3 regions of the Vibrio sp. Vb0937 genome follow, and region 2 is predicted to be linked to each of the others. Evidence: predicted binding sites of a transcription regulator. Region 2 holds the regulator's gene; each other region holds the start of a gene.
What was found. Region 2 encodes PurR, which represses purine synthesis genes. Its sites were predicted from a motif close to TNANGNAAACGTTTNCNTNA; they were not measured.
Positions count from the first base shown of each region.

Region 1 (10,400 bases), on a different contig from region 2:
TTCATCACCGTGAGCGACGGCTTCAATCGCTTCCGCAGCGCCGCGGCGAAGTGAGGACACGTTTACGATATCAGCGCGACGAACGTGCGTTAGCAAGGCTGAAATAGTGGCTTGCTGAGGTGAGATTGCTACATCAATTACGCCGCCTTGTACCAGGTCTACATAAGCGCCACGTTGGATCAGCACCATCACTTTTTTAGCGCCCATGCGTTTTGCCAACATTGCAGACATGATGTTGGTTTCATCTTCGTTGGTCAGCGCGATGAAGACGTCGACTTGGTCGATGTTCTCTTCCGAGAGAAGCTCTTGGTCTGCCGCATCACCGCAGAACACGATGGTGTTTTCTAGTTGCTCAGAGAGCTTTTCTGCACGCTGGTAGTTACGCTCAATCAGCTTCACGCTGTAAGTTTGCTCTAGGCGTTTAGCCAAGCTTGCGCCGATGTTACCCCCGCCAACAATCATGATGCGGCGGTACGGTTTTTCTAGACGCTGAAGCTCACTCATCACTGAGCGAATATGATTACTTGCTGCAACGAAGAACACTTCATCGTCGGCTTCAATAATCGTGGTGCCTTGTGGGCGAATCGGGCGACCCTGGCGGAAAATAGCCGCCACACGGGTATCGATGTGCGGCATGTGCTCACGCAAAGCAGACAGCGCATTACCCACCAGCGGGCCACCATAGTAGGCTTTCACCGCCACTAGGCTGACTTTCTGTTCAGCAAAGCTCACCACTTGCAGCGCGCCTGGGTATTGGATCAGACGTTCGATGTAGCTCGTGACGAGTTCTTCTGGTGCGATAAGGTGATCAACAGGAATAGCGCCAGATTTAAACAGGGCTTCTTTTTCTGCCAAGTATTCTGGAGAGCGAATACGTGCAACGCGGTTTGGGGTATTGAATAGAGTGAACGCGACCTGACAGGCAGCCATGTTGGTTTCATCAGTGTTGGTTACTGCGACGAGCATATCGGCGTCTTGCGCGCCAGCTTCGTGTAGCACGTCTGGATGGCTCGCATGGCCATTGACCACACGTAGGTCGTATTTGTCCTGTAATTCACGCAGTCGGTCGGCATTATTGTCGACGATGGTGATGTCGTTGTTTTCACCCACTAGGTTTTCTGCCAGTGTGCCGCCAACCTGACCTGCACCAAGAATAATGATCTTCATACTCTTTTCTCGTATCTGAAAAAGGCGATTGAAATCACTTCAATCGCCCTATTTAGCATGCTGTTACGCGTGTGTTTTAGTTAGCACTGCGTAGTAGAAACCATCCATATCTTCTTCGCCTGGTAGAATTTGACGACCAGGCTGGTCGGGATCGGAATCCAGCAGTTGCGCATCCGCGGTACGTGCTAAAAACGCTTTTACTTGCTCCACGTTTTCTTGCGGTGTGATTGAACAAGTCGCGTAAACCATTGTGCCGCCGGGCTTCAGTTGCGTCCACATGGCATCAAAAATTTCACTTTGCAGCTCTGCTAATGCGGCGATGTCGTCTGCACGACGTAGCCATTTGATGTCTGGGTGACGACGAATCACGCCAGTCGCAGAACATGGGGCATCCAGCAAAATGCGATCAAATTGCTCGCCTTGCCACCATTTTTGTGGATTACGCGCATCACCGCAAACCACTTTTGCCTGAAGGTTGAGACGCTTCAGGTTTTCATGCACACGTTTCAAGCGTGTGTCGTCGCAGTCAATCGCGACCACTTCACTGCCCGACGTGCGCTCTAGAATGTGCGCAGTCTTGCCACCTGGCGCAGCACAGCAATCTAAAATCAGTTCGCCGTCTTGTGGTTTTAGGTAGTTGATCGAAAGCTGCGCCGCCGCATCTTGTACCGAAACCCAACCTTTATCAAAACCAGGTAGCTTCATCACGTCACATGGTGCGGCCAATTTTATGGCGTCCATTGCTTCTGTGTGTGGCGTGCTATCAATGTTTTCATTTTTGAGCAGCGCAAGGTATTCATCACGAGTGTGGTGTTGATGGTTCACACGCAGCCACATTGGTGCTTTTTGGTTGTTCGCTTCAACAATACTTTCCCATTGCTTTGGGTAGGCCTCTTGCAGCAGTTTTAGTAACCAGCTTGGGTGACCGTACTTGCCAGCGTTGTTGCTGACGGCCATTTGGTCGAGTTCTTCTTGGTTGCGCTGGTAGTTACGCAATACCGCGTTAATCAAACCACGCAGACGAGGACCTTTCAGCTCTTTAGTGCCTTCAACCGTTTCACCGACTGCTGCGTGCGCAGGAATACGCATGAAGCTCAGTTGGTAAATACCAACCAGAATTAGGTGATGGAATACACGTTGTTTGCCTTTGAGCGGCTTATCCATCAACTGGTTTGCGATCATTTCTAGGCGAGGGAGGTAACGTAGCGCACCGTAACAGATCTCTTGTAGCAGAGCATGGTCACGAGGTCGTACCGTTTGTTGAGCCGCTGGAAGAGCGCTTGAAAGTGAGTGGCCCTTGTCGACGACAAGATACAGGACGTTAGCAGCCGCAGCGCGAACATTCATGATGAGTACCTTAAAGTAAAGGAGGGCATCTCTGCCCTCTAAAAGTTCGTATTATTGGGGATGATAACCCCTAATATGGCTTAAACCAGCAGAGTGCCAACTTCAAACCAAGCCGCACGCGAATTCAGAATATCCTGAACTGACATGGCTTTTTTGCCCGGAACTTGCAGTTGCTCTAGCACCAGTACGCCGTTGCCTGTCGCAACATAAATACCGGTTTTATCTGCTTGTACGATGGTGCCGGCTGGCTTGTCACTGGTTTGCTCTGCCACACGGCTTTGCCATACTTTGATGCTGTTTTCTGCCGCCTCAAAGTGGCTCATTGGCCATGGGTTAAATGCACGAACGCAGCGCTCAATGTGCGCCGCATCGTCGTTCCAGTTGATGCGTGCTTCTTCTTTGCTGAGCTTTTTCGCATAGTTCGCTAGCTCATCGTCTTGCTTCACTGGCACTGCTTTACCCGCAGCAATGTCTACTAGGCAGTCAATCAGGGCTTCTGGACCAAGCTCAGCCAATTTTTCGTACATTGAAGCGCTGGTATCTGTCGCTTCGATTGGCAGAGTTGCAATCTTCAGCATATCACCAGTGTCGAGACCGATGTCCATCTGCATGATGGTCACGCCAGTTTCTGCATCGCCCGCCCAAATAGAGCGTTGGATTGGAGCCGCACCACGCCAACGAGGTAGGATAGAACCATGTACGTTGATACAACCCAGTTTAGGGGTATCAAGAACCGCTTGTGGCAGCAGCATACCGTACGCCACGACAACCATGAGGTCGGCGTTCAGATCGGCAAGTTCTTGTTTCGCTTCGTCGGACTTAAAGCTTTCAGGTTGGTAAACCGGGATATTGTGTTCTAGCGCCAGTTGTTTTACCGGTGGCGCAGCCATTTTTTTGCCACGACCCGCTGGACGATCTGGGTTTGTGTAAACCGCGATGACTTCATGCTCCGAAGACAACAACGCCGCCAAGTGACGGGCGGCGAAATCCGGAGTACCTGCAAAGACAATTCGTAAAGACTGACTCAAGGTAGACTTCCTTCTAATTGGTATGGTTCGAGATTAAGCGTTTTGCTGCTTCTCGTTAAAGCGTTTGATTTTCGCTAGCTTGTCCTGAATGCGTTTGCGTTTCAGTGGCGATAGGTAATCCACGAACAGCTTACCTTGTAAGTGATCAAGCTCGTGTTGAACACAAATCGCTAGCAGGTCGTCGGCTTCAAAGGTGAACTCTTTGCCATCACGATCCAGTGCTTTAACGGTAACTTCTGCAGCGCGAGGCACAAGTGCGCGCGCACCTGGTACCGACAGACAGCCTTCTTCGATGCCATCTTCGCCACGCTTTTCCAGAATCTCAGGGTTGATTAGCACCATCGGCTCATCGCGAGTTTCTGAAATATCAATCACTACGATACGTTTGTGGATATCAACCTGCGTTGCAGCAAGGCCAATACCTTCTTCGTCGTACATGGTTTCAATCATGTCATCGACGATTTTTTGAATCTCAGGTGTCACCGCTTCAACAGGCTTTGCGACTGTGCGCAGGCGATCATCCGGGAATGTTAATACTTGTAATACAGACATATTCACTCGAAATATTGAACTGTGCCGAAACAGCACAAACCTTGTTGGCTCAATTCTAGACATTTTATAGCCTAAATGACAGCATCCTTGCACCAATTTCCATTCTGGTTCCTGCTTAATAGACCAAGGACGAGGGTCATGAATCGAATTTTCCGCAACGTTGCCAGTGTTACGTTGCCGTTACTTTTCTCTTTCAACGCTGTAGCAAATGTGGATGCGAACCCACTGACTGTTAAAGATGATGCGCCACAAACATATGTAGTTGTGAAGGGCGATACGCTATGGGATATTTCGGCCATGTACTTAGATAGCCCGTGGTTGTGGCCTCGTTTATGGCAAGTAAACCCGGAAATCGATAACCCTCATTTAATTTATCCCGGTGACAAGCTGTCTTTGGTGTGGATTAACGGTCAGCCCGTGTTGAGCCTAAAACCGGTTAAGAAGCTGAGCCCGAAAGCTCGCATCACAGAAAAGAAAGCCGTACCAACGGTCGCGGAAGGTTTGGTGATGCCTTACCTTAAATCGGATCGGTTGCTAGATAAAGATTCGTTGAACAGAGCAGCAAAAGTGATGGGTAGCAGCAAAGGCAGTAAGTATCTGACTGCAGGAGATGTGCTGTATATCAATGGCAATCAGACCGCGACAGGTTGGGCTATTTATCGACCAGTAGCTACCTTTTCGCGTGACGATGTGTCCGAAGAGATTACCGCGCTGCGTTTGATTGCCAAAGGCGAGCTCGTTGAAGCTTCGAGTGATTATTCAGGTTTGAAGCTTACATCGCAAATGCAAGAAATCCTACGTAACGATATCGCGTTGCCAAATCAATCGGTTGAGAATACTGACTTCACGACTACGTTCTATCCGCTGCCGTCGCCACAAGGCAGTTCTGCAAAGTTGCTAGGTAATATCGAAGGTATTCGCTTTAGTTCAACTAACCAAGTCGTGGTGATTGATAAAGGCACGTCAGACAATCTCAAGCAAGGCAGTGTGTTTGATTTAAAAGAAGACGCGCACCCAGTTTACAAAGACGGCGATGAGTTCAAGAAAGAGTTTGGCGTGCTTGATAAGAAAATTACTTTGCCTCAAAGCAAAGTTGGTGAGTTGCTGGTCATTCGTCCTTATGAGTACTTTAGCTTGGCACTGATCACTAACAGTACGAAACCCATTAACCAAGATATTTCGGTGGTGTCACCGTTGGCGGACGAATTAACCATCGATGAATCGACGAAATAACGATGATCTCGATGCCTGGTTAAAACTGAGTTGTTTACCAGGCATTGGCGGCGTCAAAATGAATAAGCTACTGGCAAGAGACACGCCACGTAACATCGTAAACTTCTCTCCTGAACAGCTACAACAACTTGGGTTAACAACTAAGCAAATTCAAGCTTGGGCTTCAACAGATAAAGAAGTCGATGCTTGTTTAAGTTGGCTTGAGGCTTCTACAAATCATCATATCCTGACACTGACTGACCCGTGTTATCCACCTCAGCTCAAACAAATCGTTGCACCGCCACCTCTACTTTTTGTTCAAGGAAATCCTACTTGTCTTTCTCAGCCACAAATCGCGATGGTTGGAAGTCGAAATGCGAGTATTGATGGATTACAGCATGCACGTCAGTTTGCTGCAGAGTTTGTTCAGCACGATTTTATTGTCACCAGTGGTCTCGCTTTAGGCATTGATGGTCATGCGCATGATGGTGCGTTGCAAGCGGGTGGTAAGACGATTGCGGTGCTAGGATCTGGCTTAGCAAATATTTATCCGGCACGTCATCGTGGTTTAGCGCAACGTGTTATTGAACACGGGGCTTTGGTGTCTGAGTTTCGGCCTAATGCCAAGCCGCGCCCAGAAAACTTCCCGCGTCGTAATCGTATTATTAGTGGATTATCGCTTGGTGTACTGGTCGTCGAGGCGGCGAAAAAGAGCGGCTCGTTAATTACAGCTCGTTACGCGCTTGAGCAAGGTCGAGAAGTATTTGCGCTGCCAGCGTCAATCAATGCCCCCAATGCCTGCGGTGGAAACCAGTTGATACGTCATGGCGCTTGCCTCGTAGAAAAGACGAAAGATGTCTTAGATGAAATACAGTCCTTGCTTGATTGGTCTATTAATCAGAGTACCGATTTATTTTCTACGTTAAATGATGAAGAAGAATTGCCATTTCCTCAGCTGTTAGCTAACGTAGGAAGTGAAGCTACACCGGTTGATATTCTTGCAAACAGGACCAATATACCTGTCCAAGAAGTCATGATGCAGCTCTTAGAGTTAGAACTCTCTGGGCATGTCGTTGCGGTTTCAGGTGGCTATATTCGAAAGGGGAGGGGCTAGCTATGATGATGGATATACTGATGTATCTATTCGAAACCTACATCCATAGCGATGCAGAGTTACAGGTCGAACAAGACGAGTTGGAAGAAGAGTTGCTTCGTGCAGGCTTCCAACAAAAAGATATCTACAAAGCCCTTGTCTGGTTAGAAGAGCTTGCCGCATTGCAGCAAAGTGACACCTCTTCTGCAATCTCGACTTGCATGGCTTCGTCATCAACTCGTATCTACACAGCGAAAGAGATGCAGCGTTTAGATTTGGAATGCCGAGGGTTTCTATTGTTTCTCGAGCAAATCAATGTGTTAACCACAGAAACTCGCGAAATGGTGATTGACCGAGTGATGGGATTAGAAACGAGTGAGTTTGAGCTTGAAGACCTCAAATGGATCATTCTGATGGTGCTGTTTAATGTGCCTGGCAACGAAAACGCTTACACGCTAATGGAAGAGCTGTTGTACACCAAGGAACAAGGGATTCTTCACTAACCATCTGGGCAAGTTCGAGTTTAGCTAGAATAAACGCGAGCTTGTCTTTTTGTGTGTTTTTCACGAAACGGTAAGTATGAGTAGTAAAATCGACAACACCCTTTTCTCTGCCCATGAACACGCTTTGGAACACGAGCCGTGTCCAAAATGTGGTGGTGAGCTGACTCTCAAGCACGGAAAACATGGCCCATTTCTCGGCTGTAACCATTACCCAAGCTGTGATTACATTAAACCGCTACACAGCAATGATGGTCACATCGTGAAAGAGTTGGGTGTGCCTTGTCCTGAGTGTGGCAATGAGTTGGTTCTCCGCCAAGGGCGCTACGGTATGTTCGTTGGTTGTAGCCATTACCCGGCTTGTCATCATATTGAGTCGATTAATCAACCAGAGCCAGAGGCGCAGTCACAAGAGCAACACGCTTGCCCTGAATGTGGCAAAGGACATTTGGTTGAGCGTAAAACCCGATTTGGCAAAACATTCTACGCGTGTGATAACTACCCTAAATGCAAATTTGCTGTGAACCTTGCTCCGGTCAAGGGGCGATGCGAAGAATGTGGTTTTACTTTGTTGGTGGAGAAGAAACTCGCCAGTGGTGTGAAATTGCAATGTGCCAACCGTAAGTGCCAGCACACCCAACAAGGGTAAATACATCAAAGGAATTAAAAAGGGTCGCATCGTGCGACCCTTTTTTTATTTTTTGCTGCCAAACGTTAGTGTTGAGGCTGTTTAGCGAACGCTTGCACGGCTGGGAAAGCTATTGGGTCTAAGATGTCTGCCAGAGCGCACAACCTACGGTGCAATTCTCCTGGGTAGTCGCCACACACGTTGATGTGTCCCATCTTGCGACCTGCACGTTTCTCTTTGCCATACCAATGAATGTGGCAACCATCCATTAATAACAATGCTTCTGGTAGTGTGTCTTCACCAAGAATATTAATCATTGAGGTTTCACGAACCAATTTCGTACTGCCTAATGGTAAGCCGCACACTGCGCGCAGATGGTTTTCAAACTGACACGTTTCTGCACCTTGCTGTGTCCAGTGACCAGAGTTGTGCACGCGTGGAGCAATCTCATTCACTAAAAGTGCCCCATCGACATCAAAGAACTCAAGCGCTAATACGCCAACGTAATCTAGGCTATCTGCGACTGCCGTGAACATTTGCTTTGCTTGTTCCTGTAACCCTGGCGCATCAATCGCAGTAGAAAGACTCAATACACCGTTGGTGTGGACGTTCTCTGCCAGAGGATACACTTCCACACTGCCATCTTTGCTTCGAGCACCAACCAGTGATACTTCGCGGTTAAAAGGAACAAACTCTTCAGCAACAATCGCTTGAGTTGGTGTTGCCGCGATGCACTCTGCCATCTCAGTCCAAATGTCGTCGACTTGAGAAGCTTCTTTTAAGCGCCATTGGCCTTTACCATCGTAACCACCTAATGCACTTTTCAGAACCATTGGCATACCAACGTGTTCAATTGCGCGCTCAAAGTCTTCACGAGTTTCAATGACGTAGTATTTCGCGTTGCGCACGCCAGCATCATCAAGCAGTGCTTTTTCAATACGGCGATCACCACCTGCTTTGATGGCTTGCGTACTTGGTAGAAACTTGCCGCTCGCTTCGCAAACCTTGAGCACGTCATGTGGAATATGCTCGAACTCGGCAGTAATCACATCAACTTGCATAATCGCATTTTCCAAGCCATGGCCAAGTACCTGTTGAGTTAAAGGGTGAACGACATCACCGCTGCTGATATCGTAAGCTGAAATTTGAATATTCAGTGGCGCACCAGCCAGAGACATCATACGAGCCAACTGACCCGCACCAAGAACCAGTACATGCATCTGATTAATCCTCTGCAGGGTTTGGATTTGCGAGAACTGTTTCCGTTTGCTCATTACGGAATGCTTCTACCTTCGCCATGATGTTTTCATCATGAGTGCCTAGGATTTGCGCTGCTAGGATACCGGCGTTTGTTGCGCCCGCTTCGCCAATCGCCAATGTACCAACCGCAATTCCCTTTGGCATCTGTACAATAGAAAGCAGTGAATCCATACCTTTCAGTGCACGAGACTGAACGGGAACCCCAAGCACTGGCAAACTAGTAAACGCCGCCGCCATACCTGGTAGGTGGGCTGCACCACCTGCGCCTGCGATGATAACTTTGATGCCGCGTTCTTTTGCGCCACTAGCGTAGTCAGCCAGTAATTGAGGAGTTCGGTGTGCTGACACGACTTTTGTTTCGTAAGGCACGCCAAATTGGTCTAGCATGTCCGCTGCTAGTTTCATGGTTGGCCAATCGGATTTAGAACCCATGATGATACCGACTTTCATCTCAAACTCCTTTAAGCTGCAAAAATTAGGTGAGCTATAAATTTGTACGCATTATACGGGGATTTTTATCTCAAGCAAACGTTTGCGTCTTGTTGTTGGCGCTATTGATACATTTTATAAAAAATTGCTTTAGTGTCTGAGAATGAATATTTGTACACTTAGTGAAAACAACACAGTCAAACAAATAGGAAGTAATCGGTGGATAACTTTGAACAAGTGCTCAACGCACTCAAGCAAGGCGAAGTGATTGCCTATCCAACAGAAGGGGTTTTTGGTGTCGGATGTGATCCAGATAACCCAGAAGCAATTCAAAAGCTATTAGAGCTCAAGCAGCGTCCGGTAGAAAAAGGGCTGATTCTCATCGCGGCAAGTTATGATCAGCTCTTGCCTTATATTGATGAATCTCAGTTGACTGAAGAACAATTACAGACTGTTCATGCCACTTGGCCAGGCCCATACACCTGGATCATGCCAGCGAGCGATAAAGTATCCAACTGGGTTTCAGGGCAGTTTGATTCAATTGCGGTTCGTGTGACTGATCATCCTTTGGTGCAAAAAATGTGTAATGCATTCGGAAAGCCGTTAACCTCTACCAGCGCGAATCTTTCCGGCTTACCACCGTGTATGACCACGGAAGAAGTCGAAGAGCAGTTGGGTGATAAGCTGGTCGCCATTCTTCGTGGCGAGACCAGCGGTCGTGATAAACCCAGCGAGATTCGTGACGCCAAAACTTCACAAATATTAAGACAGGGTTAACCCTGCTAGCCAGCCATCATTAGGTTTCACGTAATAGGTAATAACGTATGTCAGCGATCGATAAGCACGCCGTAAAGCAGTTCTTGATGTCACTTCAGGACTCCATTTGTCAGCAGTTAGAACAAGAAGATGGAAAGGCCGTCTTTGTCGAAGATGCATGGCAACGTGAAAAAGGAGAGCGTCTGGGTGGCGGTGGTCGCTCACGTGTTTTGCGTGATGGCCTTGTTTTCGAGCAGGGAGGCGTGAACTTCTCGCATGTGGAAGGGAAAGAAATGCCAGCATCTGCGACAGCGCATCGCCCAGAGCTAGCGGGTCGTCGTTTTGAAGCGATGGGTGTTTCTTTGGTTATTCACCCTAAAAACCCTTATGTACCGACTTCACACGCCAATGTCCGCTTCTTTATTGCA
Region 1 is NZ_JAWOTK010000015.1:68,860-79,259, forward strand. It holds gene trkA (Trk system potassium transporter TrkA) at 1-1,167, opposite strand, end outside; gene rsmB (16S rRNA (cytosine(967)-C(5))-methyltransferase RsmB) at 1,231-2,514, opposite strand; gene fmt (methionyl-tRNA formyltransferase) at 2,595-3,542, opposite strand; gene def (peptide deformylase) at 3,576-4,094, opposite strand; gene R7P67_RS16940 (LysM peptidoglycan-binding domain-containing protein) at 4,233-5,327, shown strand; gene dprA (DNA-processing protein DprA) at 5,311-6,420, shown strand; gene R7P67_RS16950 (DUF494 family protein) at 6,423-6,902, shown strand; gene R7P67_RS16955 (type I DNA topoisomerase) at 6,979-7,548, shown strand; gene R7P67_RS16960 (5-(carboxyamino)imidazole ribonucleotide synthase) at 7,614-8,747, opposite strand; gene purE (5-(carboxyamino)imidazole ribonucleotide mutase) at 8,752-9,237, opposite strand; gene R7P67_RS16970 (L-threonylcarbamoyladenylate synthase) at 9,436-9,993, shown strand; gene hemF (oxygen-dependent coproporphyrinogen oxidase) at 10,041-10,400, shown strand, end outside.
Region 1: the regulator PurR is predicted to act here: its motif matches at 9,308-9,327, upstream of purE (5-(carboxyamino)imidazole ribonucleotide mutase).

Region 2 (10,400 bases):
GTTACAAAAATCTGTGGGTTCTTAGGATCGAACTCCATTTTTGCGCGCATACGTCGAATAAGAACATCAATGGTGCGGTCATTCGGCGCATCCACTCGATGGCTGATCATGTTCAAAATACGCTCACGACTTAACACCTGGTTAGGGTAAGACGATAATGCCACCAAAAGTTCATACTCTGCTTTAGTTAGTTTTACTGGCTCACCGTTGCGGCTAAGTGCGCGACGTTGAATGTCGAATGTCCACTCCCCAAAGCGCACAATGTGCTCTTCACTGGTTTCATTCGCTTTCGAGCTGCCACTGCGCGCTGCTGAAATACGCCACAGCAAGTTTTTAACGCGAACTAACAGCTCTCTCAGTTCAAAAGGTTTTGTCACATAATCGTCAGCACCCATTTCTAGGCCTACGATTTTATCAATGCTATCCGTGCGTCCTGTTACTAATATGATACCAATATCCGATTGGCTACGTAACTCACGAGTAAGCATCAGGCCGTCTTCACCAGGCAGGTTAATATCCAGCATGATCAGGTCTACATCGCCCGCTTGCAAAACTTCACGCATTTCCGCGCCACTCTCTGCTTCGCTGACTTGGTAGCCCTCATTTTGGAAATATCCCGCAAGCTTACTACGAGTTACAACATCATCTTCTACGACTAATACGTGATAGCTCATTTACACCACTTTTCTGTCTTCTTATTATCCAAGACGTATTCTATTCATAACTAGTAACATTTCTAGTCATAGATACATTAAAACGCAAGATTTAGCGTTTTTATTGATTCAAAACAAGCTTACCCATTGCTATTAATAAACGGTCATTTTTGACCATAAAACATAACAATTATAGTTACTGCTATTCATTTTAATTGATTACACTTAGGGGATATCCCTAATTGACTTTGTGATGCATGACTTGAAGCATCATTCAGGAGCCCAAAATGCAAGAAGTGAAAGCTTTTAATGAAAAACGCGCTGAAATTTACTGGTGGTTTTCGAGCTTGTTCGCAAAAGAACTAACAGAGAAAGAATTGGAAGCCTATCACAGTGTTGAAATTCGCAGTTTTCTCGCAGGTTTAGGTGAAAATGAGTCGCTAAAACCAGCCGTTGATAGCCTAGTTGATGCATTGAATCGGTTACAAGATCGTGAAGATGCACAACTAGAGCTTGCAGCTGACTTTTGTGAACTGTTTTTGAAGACAGAAAAATACGGCGCTCTTCCTTACGCATCCATGTACATTGGTGAATCAGGTTTACTGAATGACAAGCCAGCTGAGGAAATGGAAAAGTTGATGGCTGAATTTGGCGTTCAAGTAGACGAAAACCTAAAGGAACCTGCGGATCACTTAGCCGTTGAGCTCGACTTTCTCGGGAACATGATTATCCGCTCAAACGAGCTTGAACAAGAAAAACACATGGAAGAAGCCTTCGTTAAACAAAACGACTTTATCCAGCAACAATTGATGTCTTGGTTACCTCAGTTTTCAGACAAATGTAAAAAATTCGACGAATTTGGATTTTACTCGAGTGTCGCGAAACTATTAGTTGCATTTTGTAAACTAGACAGCGCCTACCTTCTTGGTGAATAATTGCCGCCTATTTTTAGGGAGCCTGCCTATCGGGCTTCCTGTATGCCTGAAAGTGACCAATTGTAAGTAACTTGGGTATAATATTCGTTTGCCTTAACTTAGCGCAAAGACGCTTGGTTATTTAGCAGTCAAAATGTGACTTCAAATACACAAATCTCTTGCTGAAAACATTGCTAGTCAGTCCACATAGGGCTAAAATGTGAGCGCAAACGATTAAATATGATTTATATGTAAACCGCTGAAATATAGCGGTTTTTGTGTTTTCTTAACAGGTTGATGGCAATTTCTCATCAGATAGAAAAAAGATAAAATTCATCGACCGATGCTGCTACGTACCCTTTTGTCGCACTTGGATCAACCGCTGCCGAGACACTTAGCGCCAATTTTATATTGCTAGGTGTGAAACCATTAGAGCATCAGGTACATCCAATACGACATATTTCAGTAGCTCGATACAGGACACCATTTATGGCCACGATAAAAGACGTTGCTCGCTTAGCCGGCGTTTCCACTACGACAGTTTCGCACGTTATCAATAAAACGCGTTTCGTTGCAGAAGCAACGCAAGAAAAAGTAATGAAAGCCGTTGACGAGCTGAATTACGCGCCAAGTGCCGTTGCACGCAGCCTAAAATGCAACTCAACTCGTACGATTGGCATGTTAGTAACTCAATCAACTAACCTATTTTTCTCAGAAGTGATTGATGGCGTTGAGAGCTACTGTTACCGCCAAGGCTATACTCTGATTTTATGTAACACAGGCGGGATTTACGAAAAACAACGCGATTACATTCGTATGCTGGCTGAAAAGCGCGTTGATGGCATCCTAGTGATGTGTTCTGACTTAACCGAAGAACTAAAAGAGATGCTTGACCGTCATGCGGACATTCCTAAAGTGGTCATGGATTGGGGCCCAGAGAGCTCGCAAGCAGACAAAATCATGGATAACTCAGAAGAAGGTGGCTACATTGCGACCAAACATCTGATTGACAATGGTCATACGGATATCGCTTGTCTAAGCGGTCATTTTGAAAAGCTTGCTTGCCAAGAGCGCATTGCAGGTTTCCGTCGCGCAATGAGCGAAGCGAACCTAGCTGTAAATGAAGACTGGATCCTTGAAGGTAACTTTGAATGTGATACGGCCGTATTAGTTGCAGATAAAATTACCGCAATGGACAAGCGCCCGACGGCGGTATTCTGTTTTAACGACACAATGGCTCTAGGCCTAATGAGCCGCTTGCAACAAAACGGGATCAAAATTCCTGAAGATATTTCAGTGATCGGCTACGACAACATAGAGCTTGCGGAATACTTCTCTCCACCGCTAACGACTATCCACCAACCTAAACGTCGTGTTGGTAAAAATGCATTCGAAATTCTACTTGAGCGTATCAAAGATAAAGAACACGAAAAACGAATTTTCGAAATGCAACCTGAGCTTGTAATTCGAAATACTGTGAAAAAAATGAACTAAATTTCACTGTATTTAACCGTGTTAAATAAGCGCTCTACAGGGGCGCTTATTTTTTTGGAAAAATTAAGCATTCTCTAATACTTCACACCACTCTAATAACAATTGACTAACGTTAACTCCCTGTTTTATATAAATGTAATATATATTAAGAACTCCTTTTCAAAGGCCAATTTGCACCTTTCCATATGCAAAATAGAGCATTCAATCTATCATTTTTATTGAACCGAAATCACACTTTTAACGCTAAACCGTGATGTTAATTCAATATAAGAAGTATGCTCATTGTGTCACGCACAGGGCAAACCATTCGAAAGAGTGGGACGCAAAGCCTCCGGCCTGAACCATATTACGATATGGAAGGTAGCGGGGTTACCGATGGCAAGTGTGTAAGCAATGACTTTACTCTGTAATGACATTGTTTTTACGCATGTTTGCTACTCTCTCGGACCTGACTTTTGGTGGCGTAATATTAATTACACCGAGATAACAAAACATGGATAAACCGATACTCAAAGACTCTATGAAGCTATTTGAGGCACTTGGTAATATCAAGTCGCGCTCAATGTTTGGTGGCTTCGGACTATTCGCTGATGAAACAATGTTTGCACTAGTGGTAAACAATCAGCTTCATATCAGAGCAGACCAAAAAACTTCATCTGACTTCGAGAAACAAGGGCTAAAGCCTTACGTTTATAAAAAACGTGGCTTTCCAGTCGTTACAAAGTACTACGCTATTTCCAGCGATTTATGGGAATCAAGCGAACGCTTAATCGAAGTAGCGAATCAATCATTGAAAAAGGCAAAGCTTGAGAAAGAACAGCAAGCAAGTACAAAGCCTAACCGTTTGAAAGATTTGCCTAACTTACGACTGGCTACCGAGCGCATGCTAAAAAAAGCCGGCATCGAATCCGTAGAGAAGCTTGAAGAGGAAGGTGCGCTTAACGCCTATAAAGCGATAAGAGATACGCACTCTGCAACCGTCAACATTGAGTTGCTATGGGCACTAGAAGGTGCTATCAACGGCACTCATTGGAGTGTGGTACCTCAAGCTCGCCGAGATGAGTTGATGAACGGCCTCCAATAAAAGTCGGCCTAAAAACTATCTTGTAAAACCGCAGTCTAATCTGCGGTTTTTTTGTGAAATTTTTTCGGTTTTCCTACTGTCTTATTACATATATCCCAAATTGGAATCAAAATTATGAATAAGAAACTGATATTAGGTCTCATCCTACTAGCGGCTATCGTCTTTTTAGGTATTAACTTTGGCCAGTATTTAACCTTAGAGAATGCAAAAGCCCAACAAGAAGCACTAACTACATACATCGATCAGAATTTTGTATTCTCGGCTGCGATTTACTTTTTTACCTACATTGCAATTACCGCTTTTTCTATCCCAGGAGCGGCAGTAGTCACCTTACTTGGTGCAGCCTTATTTGGTTTTTGGACAAGCTTGCTACTGGTTTCTTTCGCTAGCACTATGGGGGCAACACTGGCCTTCTTGAGCAGCCGATACTTATTGCGTGACTGGGTACAAAACAAATTCGGAAATAAACTCAACGCAATTAATCAAGGTGTCGAAAAAGACGGAGCTTTTTATCTATTTTCCTTGCGTCTAATCCCTGTATTCCCTTTCTTTCTAATCAACTTACTGATGGGCTTAACACCGATGTCTGTAGGTCGATTTTATCTCACTAGCCAAATAGGTATGCTGCCAGGCACAGCCGTATATCTGAATGCAGGTACTCAATTAGCAACAATTGAAAGCCTATCGGGCATTGTTTCACCCGCAGTATTAGCGTCTTTTGCGCTATTGGGACTATTTCCAATCATCACTAAATGGGTTATGAATAAAGTAAGGCCGACACCAAGTCAGCAAAACTCGTAATTGGTGAAGTGGGTATTTTGATGAAAATATTTATCGCTAAAAACCCAGCAGAAGCACACATTGTATGTGAGCTGCTTAAAGTGGAACAAATTTACTGTGAAGTTCGCGGAGAAGGTATTTTCGGCTTAAAAGGAGAACTGCCGTTTGGTGATGATACCGATCCTTATGTGTGGCTTTTTGACACGGCACAAAAGATGAAAGCTGAAGAAATAGTAAAAGCATATCGAAAACAATCCGATAGGCATGAGTATCAAGATTGGCAATGCCCAAAATGTCATGAAATAAACGAAGGGCAATTTGGTGCATGTTGGCAATGTGGATATCAACTAGGAGAGCTATAGCGGCTCTCCTATTCAGTGGATGCACTCAGTTTTAAGCACATACAGCTTGCTGTTTAATAAACTCGATGGAGTGTTGATTGAAGTCTTCTGGACGCTCTACATTGCATACATGACCACAATTCGGGATTTCTCGTAGAATGCTGAGCTTATGTGCTGCAACCATTTCTTTGACAGGTTTAATAAACATGTAATCCCTGTCGCCCATTAAGTAAAGAGTCGGAATGGGTAACTCTCGATCTTTAAAATATTTCATTAACGGATTTACATCAGCGGCAAGAATAAACCAACGTTTAAATTCTTTTTGGCAAAGCTTCTTGGCTTCGCGAATAAAAAGGTGGCGAGATTCTCGTTGGCTTCTTTGAGGCATAACAATATAAGCGAACAGTTTGTAGAGCCACATGTACGGCAGGATATGCTTACAAAAATTACCTAATTTCACCAATATCTGAGAACGAGTGTTAAGCCTTGTGACAGCACCGCCGAGCACCATCGAACGTACGCGCTCCGATGACAATTCAGCAAGGTTTCGAACAATAATTGTACCAAGCGACATACCGACAAAATGAGCGGATTGGATCTTTAAATGGTCCAACACTTTCAAAATATCTTGGGTAACTTCCGTAAAGGTATAACGGCTAGCAATGAGCTCTTTAAGTAACTGATTTGACTTTCCATGACCTCTTAAATCGATCAGCAATAAGTTAAAGTGTTGCTTGTAAGCTTTAATTTGCTTGAACCAAATAGAAGAGCTACCACCAGCACCGTGCACAAATACAACCCACTCATGACTAGTAGGGTGCAAATAAGTTTTATGAAAAAGTAGCGGCTGGGTCATATTCAGTATCAAAAAGATCGTGCTATTAAGTAAAAAGCCATCCTACCACACTCCCCTTACTCAAGATAATAAAGGCACCTCATTCGGTGCCTTTCGTTACAATTTTAAGTCAAACTAACGCTGAGTGGTAAAGCTGCAAATAAGATTCTGCGGCCTTTTGCCAACAAAAGTCTTGTTGCATCGCGTGCAACTGTACTTTATTCACTTCAGGCTCGTTTTGAGCGTAGAGCAACAGTGCCCTTAGCATCGTTAACAACAATGCCTGCGGTGTCGGTTCGAAAAAAACAAACCCCGTTGCTTCAGATGGGTTTACATCATAATCGCTAACGCTGTCCTTTAAGCCACCAACACCGCGTACTATCGGTAATGTCCCATAAGCCATACTATAGATTTGGTTTAAGCCACATGGTTCAAACTCAGAAGGCATCAAGAAGAAGTCAGAACCAGCTTCAACGATATGCGCAAGTTCATTGTCATACGCTTCTACAAAGGCAAATTTGCTAGAAAACTGCGCGGCAACCTCTCGTAACTGAGCGGCAAGAACAGGGTCTCCGGTCCCAACGACAACTAGCTGAACATCGTGCTTCAAAAAATCGGCCAAAGCAGGCAACAAGTAATGAACGCCTTTCTGCTGGGTCAACCGACAAACCATACCGAACATAGCTACATTTTTTTCGGGCAAATTTAGTCGTTGTTGTAATGCTTTTTTACAAGCTTTCTTCCCTTGCGACATACTTTGCTGGTCGGCGCAGTAATTAACCGGCAAGTAGGTATCAGTTTCCGGATTCCAAGCGCTGTAATCACAACCATTCAAGATGCCGACTAAGTCCTGCGCACGTTGCTGAAACTCCCAAGCCATGCCGTGACTGCCAAGCTCTGTTTTTAGTTCCTCTGCGTACGTAGGGCTAACCGCGTTTATCTTATCTGCATTCATTACACCAGCTTTAAGCATCGTAATATGCGTTGCACTCACCGCAGCATCGGGAACGTTTCTACAATGAAACTCTGGCAAACACTGCACGTCTTCATAACTAAATACGCCTTTAAAGACCGCATTGTGAATTGAAATGACGCTTTTAGTATGAGCAAAAAACGGATCATTGCCATACCTGTGCTTGAGCAAAAATGGAACAAGACCTGTGTGCCAATCGTTCGCGTGTATGATATTAGGTTGAAAGGCGAGCTTGGGTAACATATCGAGACATGCTGCACTAAAAAACGCAAAGCGCTCGCCGTTATCAGTATACGCTTGGTTGTTCTCCGCATACATTGATGGTCGATTGAAATACGGCGGACAATCAATCAGGTAAACAGGATTTTGACCTAACATGAGCCGCAAAACTCGATACTCCGTATGCGGCCATGATGTTAATTCTGTTTCTAATACAACTTCTGCGTCTGCGAGTTTATCAATACTGCTGTACGCAGGGATGGTAATTCTTACGTCTTGCTGTAGGTTTTGAAGGGCTTCCGGTAGTGCCTTGGCAACATCTGCCAAGCCACCACTTTTAATGAGGCCTTCAACCTCAGAAGCTACAAACAGAATAGATAAGTTGTTAGTAGCCAACTCGAGCTCCTTTCGGAATAACAACAATGCCCTCCTCAGACACGTGGAAGTGTTTTTTATCTTCTTGAAGATTCACACCAATCTGAGTACCAGGAGCAATATCGGCATCCTTGTCGACAATCACACGACGTAAAACACAGCCTTCGCCAATTTTTACGTCACCAAGAAGTATACATTCGCTGATATCGCAAGCAGAAGCAATATTACTGCGAAAACCAAGCACCGACTTTTCGATTCTTGAGCCTCTAACATAGCTGCCATTACACACTAAACTATCGATTATCTGCACACGACCATTATCAGAGTCGGTAAATGTCGCAGGTGGCAATGGTGGGTAGTAGGTGTGCAATGGCCATTTACGGTTGTACAGCGAAAATGGAGCATCTTTTTCTAGCAGATCCATATGCGCTTGCCAGTACGCATCAATAGTTCCGACATCACGCCAGTACACCTCTTCTTTTTCGCCACTGATTTTGTTGGTACTGAAGTCATACACGAACACATCACCTCTAGGGAACATCTTTGGAATGATGTCCTTTCCAAAATCATGTGATGAAGCTTCATTATCCGCATCTTCGACCAACTCTGAGAACAGTACCTGAGCTTCAAAAACATAGTTACCCATTGAAACTAAAGCGTAATCAGGGTCACCAGGAATCGACTTCGGATTTGCTGGTTTTTCTTCAAAGCCAATCATACGACCTTCACTATCCACTTCGATAACCCCAAATTGCGACGCCTCTTTTAGTGGCATGCGCAATGCAGATACCGTCAGAGAAGCCTGCTTTTCTGAGTGAAAGTTCAGCATTTGTTTGATATCCATCTTATAGATATGGTCAGAGCCAAAAATACAAACTTGCTCTGGTTCCTCTAATTCCATAAAACGCAGGTTTTGATAGATCGCGTCCGCCGTCCCTTCGTACCAACGTTTACCAGTACGCATTTGAGCGGGAATAGGATCGATAAAGCGGTCTGTAATGCCGTTGATGTTCCACCCCTTTTTTAAGTGATGGAATAAAGATTGAGATTTAAATTGGGTTAGGACGTAAATGCGCATCAGATCCGCATTAACAAAATTGTTTAGAGCAAAATCGATCAATCGATAACTACCACCAAACGGTACCGAAGGTTTACTGCGAGATTCCGTTAAAGGTCTCAAACGAGAGCCTTCACCGCCAGCAAGAATCATTCCCAAAACACCAGCCATTTGTTGTTCTCCATATCGTTATAGCTTGGATTTGGTACTCGCTTGAATGAGTCATACTCGGGGAGTCAAGCGAATACATTTAGCAACCGTCTCTGAGTTTCTGTGAACTCTTACAACACGGATAAAAAAGCTACGGCACTTCCAGTATGCAACGTCCACTCTTTCCTTATTTTTTGACGCAAACAATGCACACAGTTGCACTAATTTTTGTAATAAATTATCTAAGCGGGTTCTAAATTACAATTTTTAATACGCCATTCTGTGTACCATACAGCTCTTGCGTACTCAAGACGATATCTAGATCACACATGGAAAAGCAAACGATTACATTGTGAAAACAATTTACGAACGGATTCACTACACCGCCGATTTTTTAGCCCAATGTATAACAAATATGTGAATGCAAAATGAAAGTTACAACGAATATTTTTTACATAAAAAATACATCAGCGACTACGAAATATTGATGCTGGGATCTTCTCGCGTCAGCAAAACTCAGTCAAAGCAGCAAAGATCTATACGAACAACACAGTGGCCTTTACGCAAAAACAAAACGCAAAAAAGGCAGCGATATCGCTGCCTTTTTACATTACTTAGATCGTACGTTTTTATGCTTTCGCTTTTTTACGCTTATCAGTGACTTCCCACTTACCGTCAACAAAGAGCGCTGTCCAACCAGATGGTTTGCCATTCTCTTCCGAACGAACGTAGTTCTCTTTTGTTTTGCGACTAAAGCGTACGACTGCAGGACGACCATCAGGATCTTCTTGCGGCGCAGTTGCTAGGTATTTGAACTTCTCAGGTAAACGCTCTTCAAAACGTGCCAGTTCAGCAACCAAAGGAGCACGTGTCTCGCGCGATTTAGGGAAGTTGCTTGCCGCCATAAATAGACCTGAAGCACCATCACGAAGTACGAAATACGCATCTGAGTTTTCACATGGCAACTCGGGGAAATGAACAGGATCTTCTTTCGGGGGCGCGACTTCGCCATTCTTCAAGATCTTTCGAGTGTTCTTGCACGTTTCGCTCGTACAATCCATGTATTTACCAAAGCGACCGTTCTTAAGCACCATATCAGAGCCACATTTGTCACATTCAACAACTGGACCATCGTAGCCTTTTACTTTGAACTCGCCGTATTCAACAAGGTAGCCTTCACAGTTCGGGTTATTACCACAAACATGCATCTTACGCTTGTCATCAATCAGGTATGCGTCCATCGCTGTTTCACAGATCGGACAACGCTTTTTAGCACGAAGAGCTGCGGTTTCAACGTCTTCTTCTAGAACGTTAATAATACCTTCTTCGTCACCCAAGTTGATGGTTGTCTTACAACGCTCTTTTGGTGGTAACGCGTAACCTGAACAGCCTAAGAACACACCTGTTGAAGCAGTACGGATGCCCATTGGACGGCTACACGTCGGACACTCGATATCTGTCATGACGATGTGGTTTAACTTCATACCGCCTTCTGACTCATCCAGCTCCGCTTTTTCAAGATCGC
Region 2 is NZ_JAWOTK010000003.1:89,179-99,578, reverse strand. It holds gene torR (two-component system response regulator TorR) at 1-674, opposite strand, end outside; gene torD (molecular chaperone TorD) at 941-1,588, shown strand; gene purR (HTH-type transcriptional repressor PurR) at 2,057-3,061, shown strand; cyclic di-GMP riboswitch class I at 3,349-3,438, shown strand; gene R7P67_RS07305 (TfoX/Sxy family DNA transformation protein) at 3,555-4,145, shown strand; gene R7P67_RS07300 (TVP38/TMEM64 family protein) at 4,260-4,946, shown strand; gene R7P67_RS07295 (DUF2007 domain-containing protein) at 4,967-5,287, shown strand; gene R7P67_RS07290 (alpha/beta fold hydrolase) at 5,319-6,122, opposite strand; gene glgA (glycogen synthase GlgA) at 6,232-7,689, opposite strand; gene glgC (glucose-1-phosphate adenylyltransferase) at 7,679-8,896, opposite strand; gene topA (type I DNA topoisomerase) at 9,505-10,400, opposite strand, start outside.

Region 3 (10,400 bases), 230 kb from region 2:
TTTCTTACAGAAACTCTTATCAATCTTACTTTCTCATAACAAATATTAATGCTTGTTTATTCATAATTCGCATCCCATTATGAGGCATGGTTTCGCCTCAGTTTTATACGGAGATTTTCCCTTGAAAAAGATGCCTATTGCACTAGCTCTAGTGCTAGCTCTTACTGGCTGTCAAGCCACTCAACGCCAAAATGCAACAACGGGTGAATACGAAACTAACTCCACCACGCAAGGCGCGCTTATTGGTGCGATCGCTGGCGCAGCAATCGGCCTAGCAACGGGTGATGATGCTAAAGAACGTCGTCAGCATGCACTCATTGGTGCAGCCGCAGGCGGAGCGACTGGCGCTGGCGTTGGTTACTACTTTGACCAACAAGAAGCGGAATTACGTCGCGCTTTGCTAAACTCTGGCGTACAAGTTCAGCGTGTTGGTGAAAATCAGCTTTTACTGCGTATGGAAAACGGTATCGGCTTCTCTTCAAGCTCTTACCAGCTTGATGCTAGTATCCATAATACTCTACGCGGTGTTGCTCGCATCCTAGTTGAGTACCCAGATACCAGTCTCGTTATTGACGGTTACACGGATAGCACAGGTAGTGAGTCATACAACCAAACGTTGTCAGAGCGCCGTGCAGAGTCCGTACGTCAATTCCTAGTATCTCAAAACGTTGCACCTGGTCGTGCAATTGCACGCGGCTACGGCGAACGTAACCCAATTTGCTCAAACCAAACTTCTGAAGGTCGTGCGTGCAACCGTCGTGTTGAAATCCAGATCTTGCCACTGAAGTAATTTGGTTGCACCATAACGGTAATAATAAAAAATTACCGGAGCAGGCCTAACCATTATCGTTAGGCCTGACATATTAATGTCTGTCAAAACGTCTGCCCTACTCTGCTTATTTAGCCTCAGCTTTTCTGGCTACTCACTTGCCTCTCAAGCTCCAAATGACCCCATCGAACAATACGAGTACGCACAACAATTATTGGCATCAAACGAAGCTGAAGCCTCACCAGAAACGCGCTACTGGCTAGAGCAATCCGCCAACCAAGGTTACCTCCCTGCACAAAAACAGCTCGCGAACGACTTTGCTAAAGGGATAAATGGCGAAAAAAATGAAACACAAGCGTTATATTGGCTAACCTCTATCGCACTCAATGACCCAACCGATCGTGGCTTTCTTCTCGCTAACTTTATTCAGCGCAATCAAGATAAGGTCACAGCATCTCAATTGACTGAAGCTTTGTATCAAATGGCTTCTCAGCATAATCCAGCAGCAGAACAGGCTTATAATCAACTGTTAGAGCAGCGCTTCAACCAACTGCGAGCTAAACAAGTTTCGCAAATAAAGTCGCTCGATAAAAAGGCTGAGCAAGCACAGGAAGAGAAAAGCACAGTTGCAAACCCCAAAGTAGAACACTCGCCGTTTCTATGGCTGATTTGGCTAGCGGCGATACTCATCATCAGCGGCTTAAGTTTCCTCGTGATTAAAAAACTCAAGCAGAATAGAAAAGCGCGTGAAGCCAAAGAGGAAAGCCAAAATCAACGAATGGCGAAAAAAATAAAAGAGCTAGAGTTTACGAACAAGCAACTGAAACGCCAGCTAGAGAAAGTATTCAAAGAATTTAAGAAATCCAAAACCCAGGCAGAGAACCATAAGCTAAGCGTCGCGTGTGCTATGTTTGGCTACACACCACAACACATCCCTGATTTACAAGCAATCAAGCTACGCTATAGACAGCTATCAAAGCTTTATCATCCTGACACAAGAGGCAGTGAAGAAGAAATGAAGCGACTCAATCATGCCTTTAAGCTCGTCTCACAAAATGTTACAAAACAGTAAAAATAGGTCAGGATACTTTGGCTGCCATGCTTTTATTCCCATATAATCAAACACCGCAATCGATCTCCCTCTCAAAGAAATTAACAGACATTTAACTTAAGTCGCGCTTTTATGCCATAATGCCCGGCGCAAAATAACACCTAACGACTCAAATTAATCTAGGTGGGGAGAAAATCAATGTTCACTGAAGAAGGCACCTGTGATTGGTGTAAAAAACCTAGTCTTGTAACTCGTCACGATTATTTAGATGGCAAGCACCATTACTCATGTAAAGCTTGTTACGACATGGCAAAAATCGACGTGCGCCTATTTAACCAAGGCGAATTGCAAATGCGCGAACGCTTGCAACGAGCGAGCTAAGCAAGACGGAATCAATGGAACTGATTTTCAAAGGCGCCTTTTAAGGCGCTTTTTTGATCGGCCAAGCCTATTTCCAATTTCTATCTCGTATTCCCTCCTATCCTACATAGCACGTCGCATCGGTTATCAGCCCTCTCTTACTGTATACAAACCACTGTCCATGAAACAACACCTGTATATACAGTAGTAAACCCCTGTATGTATCTCGTCCAGTTTTCTACTCACCTCACATTTTTAAATTGATGTTAGACATATCAAAAATGAAAAACAACCACATAAATTCAATTACTTAGAATCAAATCCTTTTATTTCCTTCTCAAAAAACCGCAAATAACTTTTGAGAAACTGGTTGATCAGGTCACCAAAACAAACTACTGTATGCACATACAGCATGTATAAAGGAACAGTAAGATGCAGTTACAAAGTCAATCTCATACATACTCTCGTTACAACGTATTGGCACAAGCAACTAAGCCCATGGCCGTTTCGGATCAGCTTCTATCTAAGCTGGCTGTTTTATCGCAGCAGAAACAATGGATTTTGTTTACAGCAGACTGCCCTCGTCCAGACTTTGAACAACTCACTGCTTCTAATATTTGCTGTAAAAACATCATTCAGATGAAGCCGTCTCAACAGCTTTCTGAAGTGGAAATCGTGATTAAAGCTATTCAGTCTGGTAACGCTAGCGCTGTCGTCGCATCGAACAAGATTGCCCTAATGAATCAATCAATGCTTCGCGATATTGCTCAACGTTATCAGTGTGAAGTCTTTTTCGTCGAAGGCAGAGTTAATAAGTACCACTAACAAGATCGACGTTATCCATCCTGCATCTCGCCTCCTTTTTAAGGGGGCATTTTTTTGTATTAAAGAAAACAGGCAAACGTTTGCTTTTTCTCTGGCGAGTTAAAATAGTTCTGGTATGATGCCCACATTCGATTTATTCAGCGCCCACATTTTGCTGAATATCTTCTCTTTCTGACGTTTGATTAAGATGATAGGAATGTCGCAATGAGCCTTGCTAATCAAGTACTTGCCGTCAATGACGACCTGCCAATTCGCACCCATAAACCCGTTCATAGTGGAAAAGTTCGTTCAGTTTACTGGTTAACTGATGAAGACAGCGCCCGACTGATCAAAGAAAAAGGATACAATGTCGCGCCAGATGCGCCTTTGGCTATCATGGTGATTAGCGACCGAATCTCTGCGTTCGATTGTATTTGGCATGCTGAAGGTGGTCTTAATGGTGTCCCGGGTAAAGGGGCTGCGCTTAATGCGATTTCTAATCACTGGTTCAAACTGTTCAAAGAAAATGGCTTAGCAGATAGCCATATTCTAGACATTCCTCACCCATTTGTTTGGATTGTACAAAAAGCCAAACCGGTAAAAATCGAAGCCATCTGCCGCAAATACATCACGGGTTCGATGTGGCGCGCTTACGCAAATGGCGAGCGCGAGTTTTGTGGAATCCAACTTCCTGAAGGGTTAGGAAAAGACAAAGCACTGCCAGAGTTGCTAATGACCCCATCCACAAAAGGCATTCTAAAAGGCATTCCCGGTGTGCCAGAAGCGGATGACGTAAATATTACTCGTCAAAACATCGTAGACAACTACGAAGCATTTAACTTCTCAAGCGCTGACGATATCGCACTCTACGAAAAATTGCTGAAAGAAGGCTTTAACGTTATCAGCCAAGCGTTAGAAGAAATCGACCAAATCTTTGTCGATACCAAATTCGAATTTGGTTATGTTCATGATGCTGCTGGCAATGAAAAGCTGATTTACATGGATGAAGTGGGTACACCAGACTCGTCTCGTATATGGGATGCTAAAGAGTACCAAGCAGGTCACATCGTAGAGAACTCAAAAGAAGGTTTCCGCCAGTTCCTACTTAACCACTTCCCTGACCCAGATATCTTGCTAAACAAAGAACGTATGCCTGAGCGCGAAGCTCTCGCTCGTGATAATGCTTTGCCCGTCGAATCTTTGATGGCGATTTCGAGCACTTACATTGGTATTGCCGAGAAGATTACAGGCAAGCCGATTCATTTGAGTGAGAATCCGAAAGCGGAAATCATCGAGGTTCTGAGCAAAGAATACGGATTGATTGACTAGCACTGTCGCTAGATTGCTAAACGCTTTCCAATAAAAAGTCCGCACTAGCCTGCGGACTTTTTTCGTATTAGGCTCACCTTAGCCGATATTTAACGTAGTGCCATCTGTTGTAGAGGCTGACTTGGTCGTCACCTGATATGTTTTGTCTTTAATCGTTGATACGAAATACCAGGTCGACTCTGCCTTGTCGGGCGTAAAAGTAACGCGCATAAAGCCACGCTGTTTGATGTCTGCCCACTGTAATTCTGACACTAAGTGAGGCAACGTGTATTCCATTTGAGTGATCGCAACAGGGTCTAACGCGAGGTAGGCTTCTAACCCAGGGGAACTCACAGAGCTAGTCGCAAACTCTACCCCGATAGGATGCTTAGATACGTCTTTAAGCTCACTTGCCCATGCATTGTGCGTATCTCCTGCCAAACAGACAAAGTTACCACTGCTGGCTTTGGCCAGTTGATAAACGTTCTCTCGCTCAACGTAGTAACCATCCCATGCATCTAGGTTATATGGCAAAGCAATGGTATCTAAACTTGGGTCAGAGAGATAACCCGTAATCGCAGAGTTTACCGCTAATAACGCCTCTGTTTTTTGTTCTTCAGTGGCAGTAAACAATTGAAACATCGCGGTCATAACCGAACTTGGCAACTCCATACGAGACATTAACACTTGTTGCCCTAGCACATTCCAAGTTGCGTCGTGCGTACTGAACGCATCCATCAGCCAAGCGAGTTGGTCACCGCCTAACAGCTCTCGGTCTTGACTGCGCGACTGAGCAACTAAACCGCCAATAGCTTCCATCGTTGGTGAGCTGAGCGAGAAATAATCCAACGGTTTATCACGCCCCACAAGTCGCGTGTCGAGCATCATCAAATTGACTAAACTTCCAAACGAAAACTGACGGTAAATCAGCATGTTTGAGAAAGTGTTTTCACGAACGGGCAACCATTCTGTCCACGCGGCAGCCGCAGCTGCACGACGATCATTAAAGCTGCCTTCCTCTTCTTGATGGTTTTCCGCACCATTTTTCCAACTATCATTTGCAAGCTCATGGTCATCCCAGACTGCAATCATTGGTAGGCTCGCATGTAACGCTTGCAGATCAGCATCTTGGCGATATTGCGCATACCGTTTTCGGTAATCATCTAAGGTAATGCATTCAGTGCCTTTGCTTGGCTCTCGTCCTAGTGCCTCAGCATCTTCACTAGCGTAGCCACCAGCCCCATACTCATAAATGTAATCACCGAGATGAAGTACCACATCAAACGGTTCTTGTTCATGTTGATTTAAGATCTCTCGATACACATGGAAATAACCAGCAGGATAGTTTGCACAAGAAACAACGGCCATGGATGCCTTTTCTACACCACCCTCTGGTAATGTTTGAGTTTGCCCGACTTCGCTAGTGACATCTCCAACCATGAATCGATAGTAATAGTGAGAATTTGCGTTGAGGTTTTGAACATCAACTTTTACCGTGAAATCTCGGCTCGTGTCTGTGGCAAAAGTGCCACTTTGCACGATATCAGTAAAATTTTCGTTAGATGAAACTTGCCAGCTTACATCTGCGTAGCTCGCTGAGGTTGTAACACGAGTCCAAATGATTACTTGTGTTTGAGTAGGATCTCCACTCGCCACTCCGTGCTCAAAGGTAACCGCAACAGATTCACTAGCATCGCTACCACAGCCCACCAGCCCGGTAACAATCGCCGTTGAAGAGGCAGCTTTCATAAAGTCTCGACGAGACAAAGACATATTGACTTCCTTTCTTATTGTGTTTGTTTTTATGCCCAAATGACGTGGTGACTCAATCATCCTTGTGTGCCAATAAGGGACGTTAATTCGAACTTACAGTACCAACCACTTAGTCGGTAATTTGTCCTAAAAACACAAAGTTAGAAGCTAGTTATGACAATTGCATTTCCAAACGTTACATTTTTGTTAATTTAAGTGCAAATACTCTATATTCATCACACTTCCAAGACCTGTGACAAAAACCTCAAAATAAAAAAGCGACCTACTTTGAGGTCGCTTTTCATTGCACTATTGTTAAGTGGTACATCGATGAAGTGGAAATGCTCAGCCTAAAACTTGATGTTAAGGACATCTTGTTCTGACGTATCCACCTTCAACTGACTGCGAGATTCTATGTACTCGATTTGCTGAACATCGAGCGAATATGGCATAACGACTCGCAATTCATTGATCCCTTCATGTTTAGCTAACTGGGTTAAGCGGACCAAATTGGATTCATCACTTTTACGAGAAGACATCGATTTTAATGCGGCATCCCACAACCGATCTTCAGGCTTGCTCAATTCCGCAATGTTCTGTTTCCACATCAAACCGAAAATAGGCGCGATGGTGGCAAATGCCTCTAAGAAGGTCCATTTTTTACTACCTGTCGCCCCTAAAAAGCTAGTGTAGTCGAATTCAATGCACGTCTTTCCTTGTTGATCCATTCTATGCCCCCGACACTCGAAAATGAGATATACCAAATATCGTTCAACTGTTTTGATATAGCAATGGGATATAAAACATTCGTCTTTTATGCCCTAATTTACATACAAAAGGAAATATTAAAACCAGCTTTGTAACAACTGATGTACAGCTTCGCCATATATAAGCATTCAATTGATTAATATTTCAATTAAGAAACTAAAAACAACACGTAAGTAACGATATCAATATGAAATCATTATAGATTCACCAAGAAAATATCAATTCTTGTCACAACGTCATCCCCCGACCTACTTTACATCAATCACTCGACTGGCCTTTTTATACTGTATCTTCCAACCAGCCCAACGTGGCAGCTCCCAACGCTTCGGGTCTCCCTTACGGTTTCCCTCTCGATAAACGACCTGTACCAGCTTACGAGACGCGTAATACTCGACATCTAGTTGGAGTTCTGGCAGCGAAAGTTCTAAAGGGTACTGCTCCGTGAAATCGTCGTATTCCCATTCTGGAACACCGTTAAATTTTAAGTCTTCTGGTTCAAACAACGCCATATCATCGGTGTTTTCAACGCCTAATGTTTCCAACTGATCCTTTAACCAGCTAGAAAATGTCAAGGAGGCCAAGTCGTTAACCTCTTCTCCTTCGGCATTAAGGCCCAATGCGTTGTAGAGTTTCCAGTGTTGGATTTGCTGTTTTCTTTGAGAAGCAAAACCTGGTAACAGTGTCTCGTCTTCTATCATTTCGACAATAGACTGAACAGCAACATCACCTTTTAACGCTTGATGTTCAGTACAGATTGTTCGCCCGGCGTAGACCAGGTGCATTGTTGCTCTTGGGGTCTCCTCTTCATAATTCGTCTCACCTTGTTGCCACTCCCCAAATTCAAGTTCGCGTAATAATGTCAGCGGGATAGGCATCATAACCGATGCGAGGTTCAGTGTTTGCTTAACGCCTCGTCCTGGCACGCTATGGCTATCTAGCACGATTGCCGCTTCTTCTTTGTCAGGAAAGCGGCTGTTACGCCCAACCAGCATCTCGACTACGCCATTTCCTAGAGCATCCCTTCGACGAGCTCGTCGGACAAACACAAGCTCAGGGTGCAATGAGGCGATGGAGAAAAAGAGCGCTTCACGTTTATATCGAGAGGCAACGTCAAGTTCCGGTAATTCAAATACTTCTCGCATTTGTTTCGCTAAACCTTGTGCCTCTTCGAGTGCGCTGGCATCAATGACAATGCCCGGAAGTCGCTCCCCTCGAACCAAACGGATAAGCAAAGAGGCATCACACCCGTATGGTTCCTCTTGAGACAGAAGCTCAGCGACTTCACCACTTTGTCGCTGATAGAGCTGCGCAGTCACAGATAAGGCGGCAGCCAAATCAATCATTGCTTCCTTCTCTGGCTTCGCTTGAATTCTGGTAACGAGATCGGCAAACAGTGCATCAATAGGTAGTGGGTATACTTTTCTACCGTGCTGCGTGACATTGCCATCCTCATCAATCGCTTCCATAGATAACAACGTCGAATGAGATGCCTCTAGCGACTTTGGGGGAATTGAGTCGAGAAAATCGAGTGTTGAGAGACGGTACCCACAACAAGCCGCTGCCAGCATGGGCTCGACGAGCTCTTCTCTGTGTAATTCTGGAGGTGTCACCAACTCTAAAGGCGCGTGCTCACCATATAGACGAATACAAGCCCCTTCGGTAACGCGACCTGCTCGCCCCATTCGCTGCGCGGCACTGGCCTTAGAAATGTTGGTTAATGTCAGTGCTGTACGTCCATTTCGTTGTACAGTTCTGCGCTCTAAACCACTATCGATTACCACACGGATATTAGGAATGGTCAGAGAGGTTTCCGCGACGTTGGTTGCCAATACGACTTTCCGTTGCTTTTGTACCGTCAGCGCACGATGTCGTTCTTCATCACTGACCGAGGCATGAAGTTTAACCACCATGACATCACTGCTGCTTTGTAGGATCTGCGCGCATTGGGCGATCTCTTTACGTTCTGGGAGAAAAACAAGAATATCGCCATCTTCATCTTCCAGTGCTTCTTTTACCGCTCCGACAACTTCCTGTTCATATCCCTTTTTGTTCGGTAAATAGCGGCTGTCTGTAGAACGATGTGTCACCGTGACTGGAAAGCAACGTCCCTCCGAACGCAGACGCTTAGCATTCAGGTAACGAGCAAGCTTTTCGCCTTCTAAGGTAGCGGAAGTGACGATCAATCGATGTTGATTTTCTTGCTTCAAAATGGCGGTTAATAGATCAATATCCCAGCGTCGCTCGTGAAATTCGTCCACTATCACGATATCAAAGTCTGCTAGCTTGTTTTCCGAAAACCAACGCAGTGCAACCCCCGGAGTGACAAATACAACTTCGGTTTTTTCATCAAAATAGGCATGAAGCTTGATCGCGTAACCGACTTTGCGACCTATTGGCTCTCCAGATTGCTCCGCAAGAAATTCAGCCAGCGAGGTACAAGCAATTCGACGTGGTTCAATAACCAGAACGCGTCCGTGTTTTGCCGCCCACATGGGCAAGCGGGTAGATTTACCCGACCCGGTTTCGGCTTCCACCACAAGATGGTTAAGGCTTACATGATGGTCAAACTCAGCTTGCAGGCTGTCGATAGGTAGTTGAAACATAGAAATTGGATTTGATTTGATGATGCAAAACATTATACCCAAGTAAAAAAAATCCTGCTTTAGGTATCTCTAAACAACCAATATTGCTGATATTTTCGTCGGTATCTGAATTTTTTTGCGACATTACATTGATGTGCATCAACGCATGTTTACAACTAAATAGTGAACCCGTTAAAATTTGGTGCGCATCCTTCAACCCTACATAAGGCACCCAATGAACAACGATAAACGCCCACTATATATTCCATATGCGGGTCCGGCTCTTTTAGCAACCCCTCTTTTGAACAAAGGCAGTGCATTCTCTGCTGAAGAACGTAGTTCATTCAACTTAGAAGGTCTGCTTCCAGAGTCGACCGAAACTATCCAAGAGCAGGTGGAACGTGCCTACCAGCAATACAAAAGTTTCGAAAGCGATATGGATAAACACATTTATCTGCGTAATATCCAAGACACCAACGAAACATTGTATTACCGCCTAGTGCAAAATCACATTTCTGAGATGATGCCTATCATCTACACGCCGACTGTTGGCGCAGCATGTGAAAACTTCTCTAACATTTACCGTCGTGGTCGCGGTCTGTTCATTTCATACCCGAACCGTGACCGTATTGACGACTTGCTGAACAACGCAGCAAACCACAACGTTAAAGTGATTGTTGTGACAGATGGCGAACGTATCCTTGGCTTGGGTGACCAAGGTATCGGCGGTATGGGTATTCCTATCGGTAAACTATCACTATATACCGCGTGTGGTGGTATCAGCCCTGCTTACACGCTACCAATCGTGCTTGATGTGGGTACCAATAACCCGCAACGCTTAGCTGATCCGATGTACATGGGTTGGCGTCATCCTCGTATTACGGGTGCAGAATACGATGCATTTGTAGAAGAGTTTATCCAAGCGGTACAGCGCCGTTGGCCTGATGCTTTGATCCAGTTCGAAGACTTTGCTCAGAAAAATGCGATGCCTCTTCTAGAGCGTTAC
Region 3 is NZ_JAWOTK010000003.1:317,810-328,209, reverse strand. It holds gene R7P67_RS08330 (OmpA family protein) at 131-790, shown strand; gene R7P67_RS08325 (J domain-containing protein) at 867-1,841, shown strand; gene R7P67_RS08320 (hypothetical protein) at 2,019-2,201, shown strand; gene R7P67_RS08315 (SulA-like leucine-rich domain-containing protein) at 2,613-3,005, shown strand; gene R7P67_RS08310 (phosphoribosylaminoimidazolesuccinocarboxamide synthase) at 3,210-4,313, shown strand; gene R7P67_RS08305 (alkaline phosphatase D family protein) at 4,392-6,065, opposite strand; gene R7P67_RS08300 (hypothetical protein) at 6,395-6,772, opposite strand; gene R7P67_RS08295 (helicase-related protein) at 7,061-9,415, opposite strand; gene R7P67_RS08290 (NAD-dependent malic enzyme) at 9,630-10,400, shown strand, end outside.
Region 3: the regulator PurR is predicted to act here: its motif matches at 3,074-3,093, upstream of R7P67_RS08310 (phosphoribosylaminoimidazolesuccinocarboxamide synthase).